Regions from separate parts of the Paenibacillus sp. LX16 genome, predicted to be linked through region 2. Evidence: riboswitches for the same ligand, from Rfam matches in the RefSeq annotation. Region 2 holds a riboswitch; the other holds the start of a gene.
What was found. A riboswitch is a leader RNA that binds a small molecule or an ion and turns the genes downstream of it on or off. The one in region 2 is predicted to bind S-adenosylmethionine.
Positions count from the first base shown of each region.

Region 1: another riboswitch for S-adenosylmethionine. It lies ahead of metA (homoserine O-acetyltransferase MetA); the one in region 2 lies ahead of T3H97_RS20985 (methionine ABC transporter ATP-binding protein).

Region 1 is NZ_CP141152.1:1,667,207-1,670,624, forward strand. It holds gene corA (magnesium/cobalt transporter CorA) at 1-560, opposite strand, end outside; SAM riboswitch class I at 1,111-1,236, shown strand; gene metA (homoserine O-acetyltransferase MetA) at 1,355-2,272, shown strand; gene T3H97_RS07655 (PLP-dependent transferase) at 2,397-3,418, shown strand, end outside.
Region 2 is NZ_CP141152.1:4,681,533-4,684,950, forward strand. It holds gene T3H97_RS20975 (MetQ/NlpA family ABC transporter substrate-binding protein) at 1-385, opposite strand, end outside; gene T3H97_RS20980 (methionine ABC transporter permease) at 461-1,129, opposite strand; gene T3H97_RS20985 (methionine ABC transporter ATP-binding protein) at 1,126-2,148, opposite strand; SAM riboswitch class I at 2,284-2,423, opposite strand; gene T3H97_RS20990 (Cthe_2314 family HEPN domain-containing protein) at 2,549-3,274, opposite strand; gene T3H97_RS20995 (UbiD family decarboxylase) at 3,326-3,418, opposite strand, start outside.

The DNA.
Region 1 (3,418 bases), 2.9 Mb from region 2:
GGACCCAGCACTTTTTTCAGCCACAGAATCTCACTTCGCAAGCCGATGATTTCGTTCAAATGCGACTTTTTCGTATGCATTAGAATATCTTCTTCCAGCTTTTCAATGCGGACCTCAATCCGGTCACCAACCAGAAAATAGTTGTCAACAATCAAGTCGACCAACAGATACATAAAACGGTCAGGCTGGCTGACTTCTTGCTCCCACAGCATAGGCTTGAGGGTACGAAGCTCATTGATTTTCTGCTTGGTCACCGTAATGATAAAATGGCGGCCGAGAAAAATGTTCAACGCTCGCAAAAATATTTCTTCATCATCAAAACGAATGCTATTTACAACGATAAAATAATGGCTTTCATAAATTTCAATCTTCGGACGCTGCTCTTCTTCACTCAAACAATCTTCTACTGCAAGATCATGCATGGAAAATAAAGGTTGGAGCACTGCCAAATCATCGACATCGGCATCAATCCAATAAAAACCTTCTGCCGGTGCAGTAAGCGCCATTTCAATTTCTTCGACAGGGGTAAAAACCCCGTTGTTGACCAAACGGATTTTCATATATGTCACTCCTTATGCTCCGTCGTAACGGAAATACGTTTACCTTAAGCATAAGGAATGGACTCAGTTAGCCAGTTAGCCGGTGCGGGTAAGCGTGCACTTCCATCAAAAGCCGGAGGCTTTTGGAGCATGCAGAGCCTGGCGTCCCGTCTTTCGGCAAGCTGAAGTCATTCCTATGCTGTTGTTCAGGGATCGCCGCCTATTCGGACTCGGGTCGCCTTCCATTCCGGATTCACCTCTCAAATGTTCTTTTTTAGATTGCCACAGTATCGCAGGAAACACTCAAATCTGCACTACTGCTCCATATTTTTGCCTAATAGCACTTGTATAGTATAACGCTCGGCCTACGGCCTTTCAAGCGCAAAATCATGGGCTAAATCGACAGTAGTGGCAAGAGCTGCCGCGGTAGGAGGATATGATTTAACCTATGGAAAAGGTAGACAAAATGTGAATGCAGGGCACAAATTTACAAGTCCTATCTTGACGAAGCCCAGCCGATGCATTAAAGTGAACAACAAGAACTTTGTGAACCCAAAATGAATATAGCGAAATCTTATCAAGAGCAGGTGGAGGGACTAGCCCGATGATACCCGGCAACCGGCGATTTTAATCGCACGGTGCTAATTCTTGCAGGACGCGCGCTTTGTACAAAGAGCGTCGCCCTGACAGATGAGAGAGGCGCATATGGATACAAATATGACCTTTCTCTAACCAGAGAAAGGTCTTTTTATTATATGCCCGGCATCTCAACAAGACGATTTTCGCAAAACTTACCGAACAAGGAGTGAGTTTACATGCCGATTAAAATCCCAGACACGCTACCTGCCAAGGAAGTGCTGGAGGGCGAAAATATTTTCGTAATGGATGAAAGCCTGGCTTATCATCAGGACATTCGTCCATTGCGTATCGCCATTTTGAATTTAATGCCTACAAAGGAAACGACGGAAACCCAACTGTTGCGCTTGGTCGGCAATACGCCGCTGCAAGTGGACGTCACGCTGGTGCACATGAAGTCTCATATATCCAAAAATACATCGCAAGAATATTTGAACATGTTCTATAAAACGTTTGACGAGATCAAGAACAGTCGTTTTGACGGCATGGTCATTACAGGAGCCCCGGTTGAACAGCTTGAGTTTGAGGATGTGAACTACTGGGAGGAGATCCGGCAAATCTTTGAATGGACGAAAACGAATGTAACTTCGACCATGCACATTTGTTGGGCCTCACAGGCAGGTTTATACCATCATTTCAATGTCCCGAAATACGGGCTCGATTACAAATGCTTTGGCGTATTTCCACACACCGTGATTAAACCTAAAGTAAAATTGCTACGCGGCTTTGATGAACTGTTTTATGCTCCTCACTCCAGACATACGGAGGTTCGGCGAGAAGATATTGATCATATTGCCGAATTAGAAGTTTTATCCGAATCCGAGGAAGCTGGAGTGTACCTGGTAGCCACGCTTGACGGTAAACAAATTTTTGTAACTGGACATTCTGAATATGACCCGCTTTCACTGAAATGGGAATATGACCGCGATGTGGCCAAAGGAATGGATATTGAAGTTCCCAAAAATTATTTTCCTAATGATGATCCTGAGCGCACACCGCCCTCAATCTGGCGGGCACACGCCAATTTATTATTCTCGAATTGGCTGAACTATTATGTATACCAAGAAACGCCTTATGATATCGGGCCCCAGATTTAAAAAGGGGCTTGTAGTTTACCCTTGTACAGTACCACCTTGCAGTAGCGCAGCAGTATAGTCTTTGACATCCATTTTTGCAGGATATGTTATAGCACCCACTATGGAAGTTAACAGGAGGATTCATATGAGTGAGAAACAGTGGAAAATCGAAAGCAGATTGGCACAAATCGGCTCAGTAGAGGAGCCAGTAACCGGGGCTGTTAATTACCCGATTTACCAATCTACGGCGTTCCGCCATCCCCGTCTGGGTCAAAGCACAGGATTTGATTACATTCGGACGATCAATCCCACGCGAAAGGTACTGGAAGAGGCTTCTGCTGCACTTGAATCGGGTGATGCAGGCTTTGCATGCAGCTCAGGTATGGCGGCGCTGCAAACGGTATTTGCATTGTTTGGACAGGGAGATCATCTCATAGTATCGCTGGATCTGTATGGCGGGACCTATCGTTTGTTGGAGCGTATTTTATCTAAATTTGGTGTAACAGCCAGTTATGTGGATACAAACGATCTTAAAGCGCTCGAACAGTCATGTCGACCGAATACCAAAGCTGTATTCATAGAAACACCTACAAATCCGTTAATGATGATTACTGATATTCGAGCGGTGGCTGAATGGGCATCACAACATCAGTTGCTTACCATTGTAGATAATACGCTGCTAACCCCATATTTCCAGCGACCATTGGAACTGGGCGCGGATATTGTGGTACATAGCGCAACCAAATATTTGGGTGGACACAACGATGTGCTGGCAGGGTTGATCGTAACCAAAGGCAAAGAGCTATCAGCTGAAATTGCCTTTCTGCACAATTCCATAGGGGCCGTGCTTTCCCCAAGCGACTGCTACCAGTTAATGAAGGGCATGAAGACGTTAGCGCTGCGTATGGACCGACATGAGCATAATGCAACAGTGCTGTCTAACTATTTACTGACGCATCCGGCGGTGGCGGAAGTATTTTATCCAGCTCTCGAAGGCCATCCAGGTCGTGAGATTCAAAATAAACAATCCAGCGGAAATACAGGTATCTTCTCCTTTAAAGTAAAGGATGCTCGTTATGTGGAACCTTTGCTTCGTCACATTAAGCTCATTGCGTTTGCGGAAAGTCTCGGCGGTGTGGAATCGTTAATGACCTATCCCGCTGTGCA
Region 2 (3,418 bases):
AGTAGATGCCGAAAGGCTCCAGGTGAACCGCGCCCACAGAAACCAAATCCATTTTGCGCTCTTTGTTCATCACATCCAAGTAAGGTACATGTTGATAGAAGTTAGCATCCAGCTGCTTGTCAAACAATTGAACGTTCGGCTGTACATAGTCGTTAAACTGAACGACTTGTAGGCGAACCCCTTCTTTTTCCAACTGAGGCTTGATTGCTTCCAAAATTTCCGCATGTGGCACAGGAGAAGCTCCAACTTTCAGCTCCACTTCACGTGGTGATCCGCCTGTATTTTCGTTCGCATTGTTTGTATCCGATGTTGTGCTCTTTGTACCGCAAGCAGCCAGCACCGCAATTAATGTCAAGCTTAATACAGCCAATACCCATTTCTTCATGTTATTACCCCTCCAATAAGTTTGTAATATTCAGGAGCAGACGTCCTGATCAATAAGGATATCTATATGTTTTCCCTATTTTCGAGTATAATGCCGCACGAGACGATCTCCCGCCATTTGCAGCAATTGTACCAATACGACCATCAGCACGACCGCAACGATCATTACAGCCGTTTCATAACGATAATAGCCGTAGTTGATAGCCAGTGTACCTAGTCCACCGCCCCCGATCATCCCGGACATTGCCGTGTAGGATACGAGTGTAACGACGGTAATGGTTAATGCGGCGAGCAGACCCGGAAGTGCCTCACGTAACAGCACACGCCGGATAATTTGTCCTGTCGAGGCACCCATCGCTTGTGCGGCTTCAATGACGCCCTTGTCCACTTCACGCAGAGACGTTTCGACAAGACGTGCGAAGAATGGGGCAGCCCCAATAACCAATGGTGGAATGGTTCCCAACACCCCGGTCGAGGTACCTACCAGCGATCGTGTAAAAGGAATAAGTGCAACGATCAAAATGATAAAGGGTACGGAACGTAAAATGTTAACGATGAATGATAATACAATGTATATCACCTTCATCAGAGTTAACGAGGAGCGGCTCGCCAGAAACAATAATATGCCGAGCGGCAAACCAATAATGAGGGTGAACAATGCGGATGCCCCAAGCATCTGAAGGGTTTCCAGCGTAGAATTCCCTAGCTCTTCCCAACTCACTTGTGAAAAATCAAGTTCGCTCATTGTCCGATCACCTCCACATCAAGTCCTTGCCCAGACACTTCGCGCAGCGTATGCTCTATATCCTCATGATTTCCTTCAAAACGAACGATTAGCTGACCATAGGGTACATTTTTAATGGTAGATATGGTTCCCTGCAAGATCGCAAAATCAACACCAGTGCTTCGAGCCGTACGCGACAGAATCGCATCATATGTTTTACTGCCCAAGAAGGAGATACGTACTACCTGCGCTGACTCGCCGCCACCTGCTGCCGCAATCGCTGCTTGTAACTCTTCGGGATGTTCTGACTCCCGTTGGATAAAGTCCTTGGTTACCTGGTGCTGCGGCTTCAAAAATACTTCCGCCACCGGACCTTGCTCCACGATGTCGCCCTGATGAATGACGCCAACTTTATCACAGATGCTTTGAATGACATGCATTTCATGTGTAATCAGTACGATGGTTAAATTAAAGCGCTGATTAATATCCAGCAGCAATTTCAGGATAGACCCCGTCGTCTGCGGATCAAGCGCTGAAGTCGCTTCGTCACACAGCAATACATGAGGATCACTAGCCAGCGCCCGTGCAATTCCTACCCGTTGCTTCTGTCCACCTGAGAGCTGTGACGGATATTTTCCACTGTGTTCTTCAAGACCCACCAATTCCAGCAGTTCACGAACCTTCTTGTCCAGCTTCTGCTTGGGCGTGTTTACCAGCCGCAATGGAAATGCAATATTGTCATACACCGTCGCCGAGGACAACAAATTAAAATGCTGAAAAATCATTCCGATTTTTCGGCGCTGCATTTGTAATTGGGATTGACTCACAGTGGTGAGGTTTACCCCGTCTACCCATACTTCACCTGAAGTAGGGCGTTCCAATAAATTAATACAGCGGATCAACGTACTTTTCCCCGCCCCGGAGTGACCAATCACTCCGAATATTTCTCCACGCTTTATAGAAAGATTCAACCCAGACAGCGCATTAACGCGTCGGTTGCCTTTGCCATAATGCTTGGTTAACTGCTTAAGCTCTATCAACGTGCTGCGACCTCCTTCACTTCTTCCTTACCCTTTTAACCAGTTGTCATCTCTCAGGATTGTATAAAATCGCTATTTATTTATACAAAAAGAGCCCCTTTCACAGAATGAAAAGGGCCCCACCTTGCGAACCTTTTCTCATCTGCCAAAATCGCTATAACTCTAGCGGTTTTGTAGGAATTAGCACCATCATGTTCCCTCCCAGTGTATTACACCGGGAAAGAACGGGTTGCCGGGCTTCATCGGGCCAGTCCCTCCACCTCTCTGGATAAGAAAAATATGTTAAACTCCAGCTTTAGCTGTCCGTTAAGTTTATATAAAAAAACATAATTCAAGCATTTTTCTGAAACTAGGTTTCAGTATAGATAGTTTACATTGCTTTGTCAAAGGATATTTTCTATCATATTTTTGGGCGTACTGCCCGGTTCTCCCATTGTTTCGCAGTATAAGTAAAGGCGATTGACAACGACCGACACACCATTTCCAAGCCCTGCTGCAAATCTTCCAAATGGTGATCGAGGTCCTCCAATTGGATTTTTCCATACAAAGCTCGGTGTCGTTGCCAGAGATCATCCTGCATTTCCGTATTCATATAGTGTATCTCCGTATTCCGACGCTTACGCAGCCGATTGATGGCATCGTTGTAAGTATCCTTGATATCAATTAAATTATCGGTCAATATAGGATGCATTTTGAGATACTTGAGCTGCCGCAACACGGTAAAATACGAATAATGCGCCTTATACTGCCCTGTTTTTAAATCACACAGATCATTTAGCCAGTTACCAAGCTTATCCAAAATAGAGAAAACCCGAACAAACCCATCTTTATAAAAGAAAACATATAATGCATAATCGGATTTTTCATCCTCGCTCATATCTTCAGCGTATCCGGCTTTCACTTTCATTCGGAAAAAGGCGGCAGCATGATGGCTCTGCTCCAGTTCATCCAGAGATGACATTAGACCGCGTGTCAAAATATCCGCCTTTCGAAAATCGTGGGTCGGATCTCCACCAGCCTGAATTTGCCGTTCCAGCAGGTTCAACATATCTGACATGCTATTCATGGCATCTAGCAGGATGCCCTTGTTCACACGTGGCGGCTCACCCAGTAGCTTGCGTATCATGCTTACACCTCCTTATAAATGTAAAATCCGGCTGTAGGTTTAATTAGGGCGTCAAGCGAAATAACTCGTCCATCGTTGATCTACAAGCTTAACAATATCCTCACGCGGTAACACCTCATCCGGATACCCCGGCTTCATACGCGC